2 regions of the Roseateles paludis genome follow, and region 2 is predicted to be linked to the other one. Evidence: predicted binding sites of a transcription regulator. Region 2 holds the regulator's gene; the other holds the start of a gene.
The links. Region 2 encodes FNR, which switches genes on or off when oxygen is low (the NO sensors DNR and NnrR bind a similar motif). Its sites were predicted from a motif close to TTGATNNNNATCAA; they were not measured.
Positions count from the first base shown of each region.

Region 1: the regulator FNR is predicted to act here: its motif matches at 4,211-4,224, upstream of ABDJ85_RS02180 (hemerythrin domain-containing protein).

Region 1 is NZ_JBDPZD010000001.1:457,518-464,579, forward strand. It holds gene gap (type I glyceraldehyde-3-phosphate dehydrogenase) at 1-353, opposite strand, end outside; gene ABDJ85_RS02170 (hypothetical protein) at 870-1,895, opposite strand; gene tkt (transketolase) at 1,980-3,995, opposite strand; gene ABDJ85_RS02180 (hemerythrin domain-containing protein) at 4,261-4,857, shown strand; gene ABDJ85_RS02185 (P-loop NTPase fold protein) at 4,838-7,062, opposite strand, start outside.
Region 2 is NZ_JBDPZD010000002.1:484,928-491,989, reverse strand. It holds gene ccoO (cytochrome-c oxidase, cbb3-type subunit II) at 1-474, shown strand, start outside; gene ABDJ85_RS08165 (cbb3-type cytochrome oxidase subunit 3) at 480-629, shown strand; gene ccoP (cytochrome-c oxidase, cbb3-type subunit III) at 622-1,521, shown strand; gene ccoG (cytochrome c oxidase accessory protein CcoG) at 1,521-2,939, shown strand; gene ABDJ85_RS08150 (hypothetical protein) at 2,972-3,199, shown strand; gene ABDJ85_RS08145 (hypothetical protein) at 3,199-3,492, shown strand; gene fnr (fumarate/nitrate reduction transcriptional regulator Fnr) at 3,505-4,254, opposite strand; gene hemN (oxygen-independent coproporphyrinogen III oxidase) at 4,383-5,768, shown strand; gene ABDJ85_RS08130 (sulfite exporter TauE/SafE family protein) at 5,811-6,440, shown strand; gene icd (NADP-dependent isocitrate dehydrogenase) at 6,514-7,062, shown strand, end outside.

The DNA of each region.
Region 1 (7,062 bases), on a different contig from region 2:
ACCTTCTTGGCGCCAGCAGCCAGGTGCTTCTCAGCGCCGGCCTTGTCAAGGAACAGGCCGGTGGACTCGATCACGATGTCGGCACCGACTTCACCCCACTTCAGCTCGGCGGGGTCCTTGACGGCGGTCAGGCGGATCTTCTTGCCGTTCACGACCAGGGTGTTGCCCTCGACGGAGACGTCGCCCTTGAAATTGCCGTGCACCGAGTCGTACTTGAGCATGTAAGCCAGGTAGTCGGGTTCGAGCAGGTCGTTGATACCAACGACTTCGATGTCTTTGAAGTTCGCGACGGCGGCGCGGAACACCATGCGCCCGATGCGGCCGAAGCCGTTGATGCCGATCTTGATGGTCATGAGGCTGTCTCCAGGAATAGGGGGTTCAACTGCATCGAGCATTGTGGCCGATGCTTTGCGCTCGTGAGGTACAGAGCGGTTTCATGTGGGTTGTGCCTGGTGCGTGGCTGGGTTGAGCAAGGCGGCGGCCGGGGCCTTGGCGTCGCTCTGCGGGCTTGCCCTTCGCGTTGCTCCGGGTGCCCTGCGCTGCGCGGACTTGGGCCGCGCCGCAAAACTCCCTGCGTTCGCTGCGCTCACTGCGGTCAAACAGCTGCGGCGAGTCAGAAGTGGAAGCGCGCGGGTACGCGCGCCGGCCCAAGTCCTGTGCTGCTCGGCTTCGCCCAAAGTCGCGCCACTCAGGCCCCGGCCACCGCCTTGCCGGCACGACTGGGTTTGCTTGACCGCGCCACCAGCCCGCTTGCAACGCGACCGCGTTGCCGCGCCAAACCAGCGCCAACGCAGCACGCCAGGCAAGGCGCAGCATCGCCTCTAGGTGCTCCACCGAAAAGCCAGAAGCACTTTAGGCCGTAGATGGTGTCATGGCGCGCTGGCGGCTACGGGCGGCTTGGGGGTCAGCTTGAGATGAAGGCACGGCACTTCGATCTGCAGTTCCGAACCGAAGAAGTCATTGGCCTGCTCCGCGCTGGAATACCTGAGCTGCAAGCCCTCCAGCCATCGCACAAAACCCAGAACATTTGGATCATTCCGCCGACCCAGCACGTACGCCTCATTCGGCACATTGCCACCGTAGATGGTGTAGCCGACTTTGAAGGGGCAGTCCATGGTCTTCAAGTCGAAGTCAACAGGTCGCGCCAAGACGTTGCTGGTCATCTTCAAGAACTCCACCAAACCGAATCGTTCCTGCTTCAGGGTCCAACTTCGGCCACGCGCCGGAAAGTACGTGAACTGCTGCCGAAGCATGTAGGGGGACTCTTTGCCGGTGCGACAGGGCATGCGATAGGTCAGCAGCCGGTCACGCACAGCCTTCTCGAAGATCTGGCCCGCCGATGAATGCAGGAACTTGACTTGCGGCGGTTGAGCTCCATCGCCCACAAAGGTAACAGCAGCAATGATGTGCTCCGTGCTGTCAGCGCGATACCAACTTGGCGGCCCCTCCATGTCGGTACGCGGCACAACGACGCAGGAATGCTGCCCCTCTTGCGAACTTGCCGGCGGCATTGGCTCGGGATCCCGGTCTGAATTCCAGAACCGGAACTCCTGCACCGCAACCACCACGCCATCGGAGGCTTGCAAGCAAGGCAAACGCAGCTTTGAGAGGTAGCTGTAAACCTCGTCCTGCATGTCTTGGCGCGCCGAGTTGTAGAGCACTTCTACGCTCGGCCCCTTGTCTGGGGCGCTGAACTTCAGGAGTACGCGCATGCCACCGGAGCCTCGGTCCAGGCGATGCTGCTCTGGAAACTCGGGCGGCTTCTCTGGCTTGATCAAACAGCGCAACGCCTGCGCATCCGTGGGCACAACTGTCTCGGTCTGTGCCCATGCCGCCGGAAGCAAGGCGACTGCCGACTGCAGAAAGCCAACGGCGATGCACAACCACACCCGCATGTCTATCCTCCCAAAGCAATCAAGCCCGGCGCGAGTTTGCCTCGCGCCGGGCTTGATTTGTGAGGGGAAAAGTGCCGGAGCGAATCAGCCCTTCAACACCGCCTTGACGGTCGCAGCCACGTTCTCGGCCGTGAAGCCGAAGTGCTTGAACAGCTCAGGCGCCGGGCCCGACTCGCCGAAGCTGTCGATGCCGACGACGGCCGCGCAGCCGTACTTCCACCAGTAGTCGCTGACGCCCATTTCGACGGCGATGCGGGGCAGGCCCTTGGGCAGCACGGCCTTCTTGTAGGCCTTGTCCTGGCGGTCGAAGACCGAGGTGGAGGGCATGGAGACGACGCGGACCTTGATGCCTTCGGCGGCGAGTTGCTCCTGGGCCTTGAGGGCCAGTTGCACTTCGGAGCCGGTGGCGATGATCACGGCCTTGGCCTTGCCCTTGGCGGGCTCGGACAGCACGTAGGCGCCCTTGGCGATCTCGTCGACATTGGTCTTGGCCGCGTAGCTGATGTTCTGGCGCGAGAGGGCCAGCAGGCTGGGGCGGGTGGCGTTGCCGATGGCCATGGTCCAGGCCACGACAGTTTCGGCCGTGTCACCCGGGCGCCAGACGTCCAGGCCCGGGATCAGGCGCAGGCTGGAGACATGCTCGACCGGCTGGTGGGTGGGGCCGTCCTCGCCGACACCGATGGAGTCGTGCGTCATCACGTGGATCACGCGAATCTTCATCAGCGCGGCCATGCGGATGGCGTTGCGGCTGTAGTCCGAGAAGGTCAGGAAGGTGCCGCCGTAGGGGATGAAGCCACCGTGCAGGGCCACGCCGTTCATGATGGCGGCCATGCCGAACTCGCGCACGCCGTAGTTCACGTGGCGGCCGTTGTTGGGCAGGCCAGCGGCATCGAAGCGCAGGTTGGGCGTGTGGCTGGTGTTGGTGAGGTTGGAGCCGGTCAGGTCGGCGCTGCCGCCCAGCAGTTCAGGGACAGCGGCGGTGAAGGCTTCCAGCGCCAGCTGGCTAGCCTTGCGGCTGGCGACGGTCTGGGCTTCGGTATTGGCCTTGATGACGGCGTCCACGGCGGCCTGCGCGAAGTTGGCGGGCACCTGGCCGGCCATGCGGCGCTTGAACTCAGCGGCCAGCTCGGGGTGAGCCTTGGCATAGGCGGCAAAGCGCTCGTCCCAGGCGGCTTCCAGCTTGGCGCCGGATGCCTTGGCGTCCCAAGCGGCGTAGACCTCGGCGGGGATCACGAAGGGCTCGTGCGTCCAGCCCAGGGCTTCGCGGGTCAGCTTGATTTCATCGGGGCCGAGGGCCTCGCCGTGGGCCTTGGCGGTGCCGGCGCGGTTGGGCGAGCCCTTGCCGATGGTGGTCTTGGCGATGATCAGCGTGGGCTTGTCAGCGCTCTTCTTGGCCTTGGCAATCGCGTCGTCCACGGCGTCGACGTTGTGGCCGTCCACCGGGCCGATCACGTTCCAGCCGTAGGCGGCAAAGCGCTGGGCGGTGTTGTCACCGAACCAGGGTTCGACCTTGCCGTCGATGGAGATGCCGTTGTCGTCGTAGATGGCGATCAGCTTGTTCAGCTTCCAGACGCCGGCCAGCGCGCAGGCCTCGTGGCTGATGCCCTCCATCAGGCAGCCGTCGCCCAGGAAGGCGAAGGTGTTGTGGTTGACGACGGTGTGGCCGTCGCGGTTGAAGTCGCGCGCCAGCAGCTTCTCGGCCAGGGCCAGACCCACGGCATTGGTGATGCCTTGGCCCAGCGGGCCAGTGGTGGTCTCGACGCCGGCGGTCATGCCCACTTCGGGGTGGCCGGGGGTCTTGCTGTGCATCTGGCGGAAGGCCTTGAGCTCCTCGATGGGCAGCGCATAGCCCGTGAGATGCAGCAGCGAATAGATCAGCATCGAGCCATGGCCGTTGGACAGCACGAAGCGGTCGCGGTCAGCCCAGTGCGGGTTGGTCGGGTTGTGCCGCAGGTGGCGGCCCCACAGCGCCACGGCGATGTCGGCCATGCCCATCGGGGCGCCCGGGTGGCCGGAATTGGCGGCCTGGACGGCATCCATGGCCAGGGCGCGGATGGCGGTGGCCATCATGGAAGGGGTGGCGGTGGCAGTGGCGGACATGACCAGGGCTTTCCTCAGAAAAATCGGGGTGAAGACAGGGGCGGGACAACCCGAGAATTCTAGGTGGGAAGCCGTTGTTAGCGCTACCGTCAGCTCTTCATCCCGTGAACTTTGGCTTGCTGGACAGGCCCCTCGGATGCGGGGCCGGGCCGCCAAGCCGCCATAAACCGGCACCAACCGGCCACCCGCAACACCCCGGCCCTCAGCCGGCCCGCTTGATCCAGAGCAAGGCCCCGGGCGCCGCGCAGGGGCATGCTTGCGCGCCATGCTGCCCCTGACCCTCCGCATCATCCGCGCCGAGCACGGCGTGCTGGCCGCGATGCTGCGCACCCTGCCCCAGGTGCTGTCCGGCCGCCGCGAGCCCGACTTCGCCAGCCTGCGCGCCATGCTCTTCTACGTGGACGAGTTCCCCGAGCGCCTGCACCACCCCAAGGAGAGCGAGCTGCTCTTCCCCAAGCTGCGTGCCCGTGCGCCCGAGCTGCGCCCCGTGCTCGACGAACTGGACCGCGACCACGCCCAGGGCGAGCGCACCATCCGCGAGCTGCAGCACAGCCTGCTGGCCTGGGAGCAGATGGGCGAGTCACGCCGCGAGAAGTTCCAGCACCAGCTCAACCACTTCGCCACCCGCTACCTGAGCCACATGCGCCGCGAGGAGGAGGACGTGCTGCCCGCCGCCCTCAAGCTGCTGACCGACGCCGACTGGGACGACCTGGACCAGGCCTTTGCGCAGAACCAGGACCCCCTGACCGGGCTCTCTGGCCCCGTCGAGGCCGACAGCCAATACGCCGGCCTGCGACACCGCATCTTGAGCCACCTGCCCGCCCCGTTGGGCTGGGCGCCGGCTACGTCGTCGGGGGATTGAACGCGGCGCGGAGGATGAAGCGGAAGCCGGCGTCAGGGCGCGATTGCTCGTGCCCGATGGCGTCAAAGGCGGCGCTGCGAGCCGCATTCAAACTCTCGTGACTCGATCCGCCTCTGAGCGCATGGGCTAGCCCCGTTTTGTCCATCCCTTCCGGATCCGTCCGGTTGTTGGGTGCGCGCTCTTGCGGCGTCAGCAAATCGCGGCAGATCTCGGCGACATTGCCGTGCATCTCGTACAGCCCCCAGACATTGGGCGGCCTGGAGCCCACTTCCACCCGCGCGAGCCCCTCGACATTGATGGTCTCGCGCGTGGCGACCGCTAGGGCGAACGCGCCACGCGTGCCGGCGCGGCAGGCGCACTCCCACTCGGCCTCGCTGGGCAGGCGCACCTCGCTGCCAAAGTACTGCGCTGCGAGTCGCTGGCAGAACAGCTCAGCCATCTGCGGGCTGACGCCTTGGACGGGCAGTCGATCCAGCTTGGGCAGCCAGGCGCGCGGATCTTCGTCCTGCATTACCGCCCGCCACAGCCCTTGCGTGCACGCGGTATCGGCGATCCAGTAGCCCCGTGTCAGCTCGACGGTGCGCAACTGCCCCTCGGCAGGGTCGCGCCCGTCCTCGTTCGTGGGCGAGCCCATCACAAACTCGCCGGGCGGCACCCAGCGCAGCCGCTGGCGGGTCTCCACCCGGTCGTCGGTGGCGCCGGCAATCAGATCGAGGTAGACGCCAAACCGTTCGTCCGCGCCCAGATGCATCTCATAGGCATAGCCCTCGGCCAACATCGGCCCACGCCATAGCTGGCGGCGCTCGGTGCGCCAGCCCATGGGCACCGCCCAGGTCTCGGCGCCCTCGGAGCCCAGAGACGCCAACCACTCCACCTGCTGCGCACTGATCGGCGGCGCCTGAAGTCGGGGCCCATCGTTCCACGGCTGTATGCCATGCGACCAGTTCGGCCTGCGCAGCTGATTCCAGGCTCGAACACTCTGCGCGCGGCGGACCTGCAGGATGCGAAAGACCGCGCGCTGCGACAGATAAGGCTCGACGCCGGCCAGGCAGCGGTCCAGCCGCTCATCGGACATCGCAGCCAGCCACTCGTCCACCAGCGGCTCGGGGAGCAGCCGCCCGTCCAAGGCGCGACCCTCGCGCGAGAGCTGGACGCGGATCACCTCCGGCTCGCCCGAGAGCAGGGCCTCCAGCAGGCCGCGCTCGTGCTCCAGCGCGGCCACCGGAGGTGCCCAGCGTTGAGGCGCGCCAAACACTTGCTCAACCGGCGACACCTCTGGCGCGGCAGCAGCTGACGGAGCCGCATCGGGCAACGCTTCCGCAGCGTCCGGGCTGGCAGGCGGCTCATCCAGCGGCGGTGCGCCCGAGGCCCAGCCCGCGCTCAAGTCATCGGGTAGGGCAGGTGGTACGGCAGATGGCGCGGGTGCTGGCTTGCGGATCTGATCAGCCACCCCTTCGCCGATGCGGCGCGCCTGGGCCATCTGCTCGTCCTGCAAGCGCTGCCGGGCCTGACGCTCCAATTCAGCGTCTACGGACGGCGCCAACGAGGAAGCCGCAGGCATCCCATCTGACGGCGCAGCCTCGGGCGCCACTGCGTCCTCGGTCTCGGTAAAGGCCAGCAAGGCCCCCAGCTGTGCCGGTTGCAGCGCCCGGCGGGCGTGCAGCACATCCACCCGCCCCAGCAGCTCCAGCAAGTCGAAGCCTGAGCGGTTTTGCATCACTTGCTCGCAGAGTTCCGGTAGGCGCAGCTTGGCGTTGATGACTTGCAGTGCGGCAGTGGTGGTGGCTCTGTGCTGTTGGGTCTTGAGCTTCTTTCTCAGCGCCTCCAGGTCCTTGAACCAGACGTCGCGTCGCCATTCGGCCAGCGTGATCAAGAGCGCCGGCCCGCGCAGCCGCAGGTAGCGGAAGAGCGCAGGCGCAAACAGCTGCAGCGCGCAGGCGATGGCCAGCCACTCGCGGCGTTCGGGCAGGGTCTCGTCGCCGGCGCCCAGTTCCTCGGCCGTTTCCAAGAGGGCGACCATGCGCTTGAGCTTGCGCGGCACGGCCGGGGTGATGGCGCCCACCAGTTTGGCCAGCTCGTTGGGCTGGCCGTTGGCGTCGGCAAACCAGGCCGGCTGCTCGGCCGCCAGGAAGCCCCAGGTGGACGTGGGCGTGGGCCGGGGCAGGCGGATGGGCAGGTGGACGAGCTTTTCCAGGTACTCGGCGC
Region 2 (7,062 bases):
GCGGGCCTCAAGCCCTACACCGCCTTGCAACTGGCTGGGCGCGACATCTATGTCCGCGAGGGTTGCTACAACTGCCACTCGCAGATGATCCGCCCGCTGCAGGCCGAGACCCTGCGCTACGGCCACTACTCGCTGGCGGGTGAGTTCGTCTACGACCACCCCTTCCAGTGGGGCAGCAAGCGCACCGGCCCGGACCTCGCTCGCGTGGGTGGCAAGTACAGCGACGAGTGGCATCGCGTCCACCTCAACAACCCGCGCGATCTCGTGCCCGAGTCCAACATGCCCGCCTACTCGTGGCTGGAGCGCTCGCCGGTGGATGCCGCCGGTATGCCCGTCCGCCTCAAGGCCATGCGCACCCTCGGGGCTCCCTACACCGACGAGGAGATCAATGACTCCGCCAAGGCTGTGACCGGCAAGACCGAGCTCGACGCCCTGGTGGCCTATCTCCAAGTCCTCGGTACTGCCGTCAAGTGATCGCCATGACACTCAACGATTTAAGAATTGCCGTGACCCTGCTGTCATTCGCTGCCTTCGTCGGCATCCTGATCTGGGCCTGGTCGGCGCGCAACCGCGCGAGCTTCGAGCAGGACGCCTTGTTGCCTTTCCAGGAGGAGGATCGCCATGAGTGACTTTTTCAGCGACGGCTGGTCAACCTTCATTGCCGCTGTGACGGTGATCGGCCTGGTCTTTTGCATTGCCATCCTGTTGGTTGCGGCACGCCGCCGCCCGATGGCGAACGACAACACCACGGGCCACGTGTGGGACCAAGACCTGCGCGAGCTCAACAACCCGCTGCCCATGTGGTGGATGGGGCTGTTCGTGATCACCGTGCTGTTTGCCGGCGCCTACCTGGCGCTCTACCCCGGGCTCGGTAGCGCCAAGGGCACGTTGGCCTGGTCCAGCGTGGCAGAGCACGACCGCGACACCGCCGCCGCGCGTGCGGCCATGGCCCCGGTCTACCAGCGCTTTGCCAGCATGACGCCTGCGCAGCTCGCGGCCGACAACGAGGCTCGCGGCATTGGCGAGCGCCTCTTCGGCAACTACTGCGCCGGCTGCCATGGTGGTGATGCCAAGGGCTCCAAGGGCTTCCCCAACCTGACCGACAAGGACTGGCTCTGGGGCGGCGAGTACGACAACATCGTCGAGACCCTCACCAAGGGCCGCCAGGGCCAGATGCCGCCCATGGCCGCCGCCGTCGGCTCGCCGGAGGACGTGAAGAACGTTGCCAACTACGTGCTCTCGCTGTCGGACAGCCCGCACAACTCTCTGGCCGCCCAATTGGGCAAGGAGAAGTTCGTTGTCTGCGCGGCTTGCCACGGCCCGGCCGGCAAAGGCAACACCGCCCTCGGTGCGCCCAACCTGACCGACAAGACCTGGCTGCACGGCTGGGGCGAAGACGCCGTCATGGCCATGGTCAACAACGGCAAGACCAATGTCATGCCCGCCCATGGCGAGAAGTTGACGCCTGAGCAGATCCGCGTGCTCGCGGCGTATGTCTGGGGCTTCTCCAACGCTCGCTGATGACGCAAGGCCCCGCGCCCGTGAAACAGACCGTTGAGCAGACCGTCCGGCTGTACCGGTCTGAGGACAAGATCCAGCCGCGCGCTGTCAGCGGCTGGTTTGCCGGCTGGCGCTGGGCCCTCGTCGCCTTCACGCAGATCCTCTACTACGGCCTGCCCTGGCTGCAGTGGGGCGAGCGCCAGGCGGTGCTGTTCGATCTGGGCGCGCGGCGCTTCTATCTGTTCGGCCTGGTGCTCTATCCGCAGGACTTCGTCTATCTCACGGTCCTGCTGCTGATCTCGGCCTACGGGCTCTTCCTGTTCACGGCGGTGGCCGGGCGGCTGTGGTGCGGCTATGCCTGCCCGCAGACGGTCTACACCGAGATCTTCATGGCCGTGGAGCGCTGGTTCGAGGGCGACCGCAATGCGCGCATCCGCCTCGACAGCGGCCCCTGGACGCTGAACAAGCTGGCCCGCAAGTCCGGCAAGCAGGCGGTCTGGATCGCCATCGGCCTGTGGACGGGCTTCACCTTCGTCGGCTACTTCACGCCCATCCTGACCCTGGGCCATGAAGTGCTGCACCTGTCGCTCGGGCCCTGGGAGAGCTTCTGGCTGCTGTTCTACGGCTTTGCCACCTATGGCAACGCCGGCTACATGCGCGAGCAGGTCTGCAAGTACATGTGCCCCTATGCGCGCTTCCAAAGCGCGATGTTCGACAAGGACACGCTGATCATCAGCTACGACGTCGAACGTGGCGAGCCGCGCGGTGCCAAGCGCGAGAAGAAGGGCGAGACCCGAGCCGAAGGTGTCGGCGACTGCGTCGATTGCAAGCTCTGCGTGCAGGTCTGCCCAACGGGCATCGACATCCGCAATGGCCTGCAGTACGAGTGTATCGGCTGCGCGGCCTGCATCGACGTGTGCAATGGCGTGATGGACAAGGTCGGCTACCCGCGTGGCCTGATCCGCTATGACACCCAGAACGGCATCGCCCAGCACCTGTCGGCCGGGCAACGCTGGCGCCGCGTGTTCCGGCCCCGCGTGCTCATCTACGGCAGTGTGCTGGTGCTGATCTTTGCGGCGCTGGTGGCCAGCCTGACCCTGCGCCACAGCTTCCGGGCCGATGTCGTGCGCGACCGCGCCACCCTGGCCCGCCAGGTCGAGGACGGCTACATCGAGAACCTCTACCGCCTGCAGTTGATGAACGCCAGCGAGCGCGTGCAGCGTTTCAGCGTCACCGCGCAAGGCCTTCCCAGCCTCGTCGTGACGCCTGAGTTGCGTGACATCGAGGTGGGCCCCGCGCAAGCACGCTGGGTCTCGCTCGGGGTGAGGCTGCCCCCCGGGCATGGCCTCAAGCCTGGCGCCCACCCCATGAGCTTCCGTGTCGAGGCCGATGGCGGCGAACACCTGAATGAGAAGACCACCTTTGTGGTGCCGCGATAGCGGCGACACAGACCGGATCGGAGAACGAGACCATGAGTGAAGCCCCAACCCAAGCCAGCCGCCCCTGGTGGCGCGAGCCGATGATGTATCTCGTTGTCGGCGGCCCGCTGACCGTGGTCATCGCCAGCTTCTTCACCCTCTCCTTGGCGCTGCGTCACCCTGACCCGCCGGTGCAAACCCGCCAGGTGGCTGCCGATGACGTGGCCGAGCAGCCTGCCATCACGGCCCGCAACCACGCTGCCACGGGCGGGCAACGCTGATGGACGGGCAGCAGGCTGCCGGGCGCGCTGCCCGCATCCTGATGGCCAGCATCTGGCCGGCCTTCGTCATGGCGGGGGTGCTGGAGGGCCTGGTGTTCTCGGTCATCGACCCGCAGGACCTGCACTGGTTCGGCGGCGAGGCCATCGAGTGGTCGCGCTCAGCGATCTACTCGGTCAGCTTCCTGATCTTCTGGCTGGTCACCACCATCGCCTGCAGCATGACGGCGCTGCTGGTGCAACTGCCCGACCACGAGGAACCCGGGCGCCGCAGCGCGCCGAATTGGCCCCGATAACCGGCGCCCAGCTCAGCGGGTGGCGTTGGCCACCATCTGCTGCAGGGCGTCGGCCCGCAGCACGCGGATCTGGCGCTGCTTGACCTCCAACAGCCCTTCGTCCTGGAACTTGGAGAAGGTGCGGCTCACCGTCTCCAGCTTCAGACCCAGGTAGCTGCCGATCTCCTCGCGCGTCATGCGCAGCACCACGGCCGTGCCGGAGAAGCCGCGCGCCTCCAGGCGCTCGGTCAGGTTCAGCAAGAAGGCCGCCAGACGCTCCTCGGCGCGCATGCTGCCCAGCAGCAGCATCACGCCCTGGTCACGCACGATCTCGCGGCTCATGATCTTGTGGAAGCTGTGCTGCAGCGCCGTGAAGTGCTGGGACAGCGACTCCAGGTCGGCATAGTTGATCACGCAGACGGAGGAGTCCTCCAGCGCGGTGGCATCACAGTGGTGCCGGTCGGTACTGATGCCGTCCAGCCCCAGCAGTTCGCCCGCCATCTGGAAGCCCGTGACCTGGTCACGCCCGTCTTCGCTGGTGACCGATGTCTTGAAAAAGCCGGTGCGCACCGCGTAAAGCGCCGCAAAGTTGTCACCGCTGCGGAACAACTGCTCGCCCTTGGGGACGGTGCGTCGTCGGTTGACCAGGGTGTCGAGCCGGTCCAGGTCGTTCGTCGAGAGGCCCAGGGGCAGGCAGAGCTCGCGAAGATTGCAGGACGCGCAGGCGACTTGCAGCGACTCGACCGGGCGAATGGGCGTGCTGTGGGGCGTGCTGTTCTGCATGGCAAAGAATTATGCTGGTTTAAGTCCGTGAATGACCATGGGCGCGCACAGCAAATGGGCATTGCGCTGCAACGCCACCGTTGATCCACGTCAACCGGGAGAGGCGGGTGCTCGGGCACATTCGCCCCATGACATCGACCGTCCTCTCTCCAGAAATCGACGCCGAACTGCTGCGGCGTTATGACATCTCGGGGCCACGATACACCTCCTATCCAACGGCGGATCGGTTCGTCGAGGCTTTCCAGGCCGACCAGCACCGCCTGGCGCTGCAGCAACGCGTGCCCGGCGCGCCGATGTCGATCTACGTCCACATCCCGTTCTGCGAGTCGGTCTGCTACTACTGCGCCTGTAACAAGATCATCACCAAGCACCACGAGCGTGCGGCTGAATACCTGGCCGTGCTCTACGCCGAGATGGATCTCTACCGGGCCGAGTTGGGCCCCGGCATCCAGGTGTCGCAACTGCACCTGGGCGGGGGCTCGCCCACCTTCCTGAGCGACGACGAGCTTGTGCAGCTGATGGCCGAGATCGGCAAGCGCTTCAAGCTCGTGCCCAGCGCCGAGCTGTCCATCGAGGTGGACCCGCGCACCGTTGACGCCGGTCGCCTGGCACGGCTCAAGGCCATGGGCTTCAACCGCCTGTCCTTCGGCGTCCAGGACTTTGACCCCGAAGTGCAAAAGGCGGTGCACCGCATCCAGCCGCCCGAGCAGGTGCAGGCGCTTGTCGAGGCCGCCCGGGCATTGAAGTTCGACTCCATCAATGTCGACCTGATCTACGGCCTGCCGCAGCAGACGCCGGTCAGTTTCCGCCGCACCATCGAGCAGGTCTGCGCGCTGCAGCCCGACCGCATCGCCCTCTATGGCTATGCCCACCTGCCGGCGCGCTTCAAGCCGCAGCGCCGCATCGTGGCCGAGTTGCTGCCGCCGGCGGGTGACAAGCTGACCATGCTGGCCGGCGCCATCAGTGACTTCCTGGCCGCTGGCTACGAGTACATCGGCATGGACCACTTTGCCAAGCGTGACGACAGCCTGGCCATCGCCAAGCGCCAGGGCCGGTTGCACCGCAACTTCCAGGGCTATTCCACCCAGCCGGACGCTGACCTGATCGGCCTGGGGGTGTCGTCCATCGCCCGCATCGGCGCCACCTACAGCCAGAACGCCAAGACCCTGGACGAGTACTACGACGCCGTGCGGCGCGGTCAGTTCCCGACCCAGCGCGGCCTGGCCCTGAGCCGCGATGACCTGCTGCGCCGCAGCATGATCATGGGCCTGATGTGCCAGGGCCGCGTCGAGTTCGAGTCCATCCGCCTGGCCTACCTGGTGGACGTGCCCACCTACTTCGCGCCCGAGATGGAGCGCCTGCAGGGCCTGGCCGACCAGGGCTTGGTAACGCTGGAGGCCGATGCCATCCAGGTCACGCCGCTGGGCTGGTACTTCGTGCGCGCGGTGGCCATGGTGTTTGACCGGTATTTGCAGGCCGACGCCAGCCGCGAGCGCTTCTCGCGCATCATCTGAACCTTTCCATAGCCCGCTCGCGCTGTGTCGCGAGTTGCCCGGATGCTCGAAGTCACCTTGGTCGGCTCGGCGGCCCTGATGGGTCTGGCCGGCAGCCCGCACTGCGCGTTGATGTGCGGTGGGCCCTGCGCGGCCACTTGCGGGCAGGCCAAGCGATCACAGGCTCAGTTCCTCGCCGGGCGCGCGCTCAGCTACGCGCTGGCGGGCGCCGTGGCGGCCACCGCCGTGCAGGCGCTGGGCTGGATGACGCAGGGCCGTGCGGTGATGCAGCCCGTCTGGGCGCTGGCGCATGCCGCGCTGCTGATGCTGGGCCTCAGCCTGCTCTGGCTCGGCCGGCAGCCGGTGTGGCTGGACGGCATTGGCGCCGGCTGGCTGCGCCGCTCGTCGCGGGCGCCGGGACTGGCCGGCCTGGCCTGGGTGGCCTGGCCCTGCGGGCTGCTGCAATCGGCCTTGCTGGTGGCGGGGCTCACCTCGTCGCCCCTCGGTGGCGGCCTGGCCATGCTGGCCTTTGCGCTGGCCAGCAGCCCGGGCCTGGTGGCCGCGCCTTGGGTGCTGCGCCGGCTCAAGCTGTCGCCCGCGTGGTCGGCGCGGCTGGCGGGCCTGGGCCTGGCGCTGGCCTCGGGCTGGGCGCTGGCGCATGGGGTGTGGGAGACGATTCGCCTCTACTGCTGAGGCCGGCAAACCCCGGGCACCCCCCCAGTAAACTCGCGCGCTTTCCTCTTTGCCCTCCCGGAGCCCATCCACCATGTACCAGCACGTCACGGTGCCCGAAGGCGGCCAGAAGATCACGGCCAACGCCGACGCCACGCTCAATGTGCCTGACCAGCCCATCATTCCCTTCATCGAGGGTGACGGTGTGGGCGTGGACATCACGCCGGTCATGCTCCAGGTGGTGGATGCCGCCGTCGAGAAGGCTTATGGCGGTGCCCGCAAGATCCATTGGATGGAGGTCTATGCCGGCGCCAAGGCTGCGCGGCTCTACGGCCCCGAGGTCTCGCTGCCCCTTGAGACCGTGCAGGTCCTCAAGGACTACCTGGTCTCCATCAAGGGCCCGCTCACCACGCCCGTGGGTGGCGGCATCCGCTCGCTCAACGTGACGCTGCGGCAGGAGCTGGACCTCTACGTCTGCCTGCGCCCGGTGCAGTACTTCGACGGTGTGCCCAGCCCGGTGAAAGAGCCGCACAAAGTCGACATGGTCATCTTCCGTGAGAACTCGGAAGACATCTATGCCGGCATCGAGTTCGAGGCCGGCAGCGACAGCGCGCGCCGCCTGATCAAGTTCCTGCAGGACGAA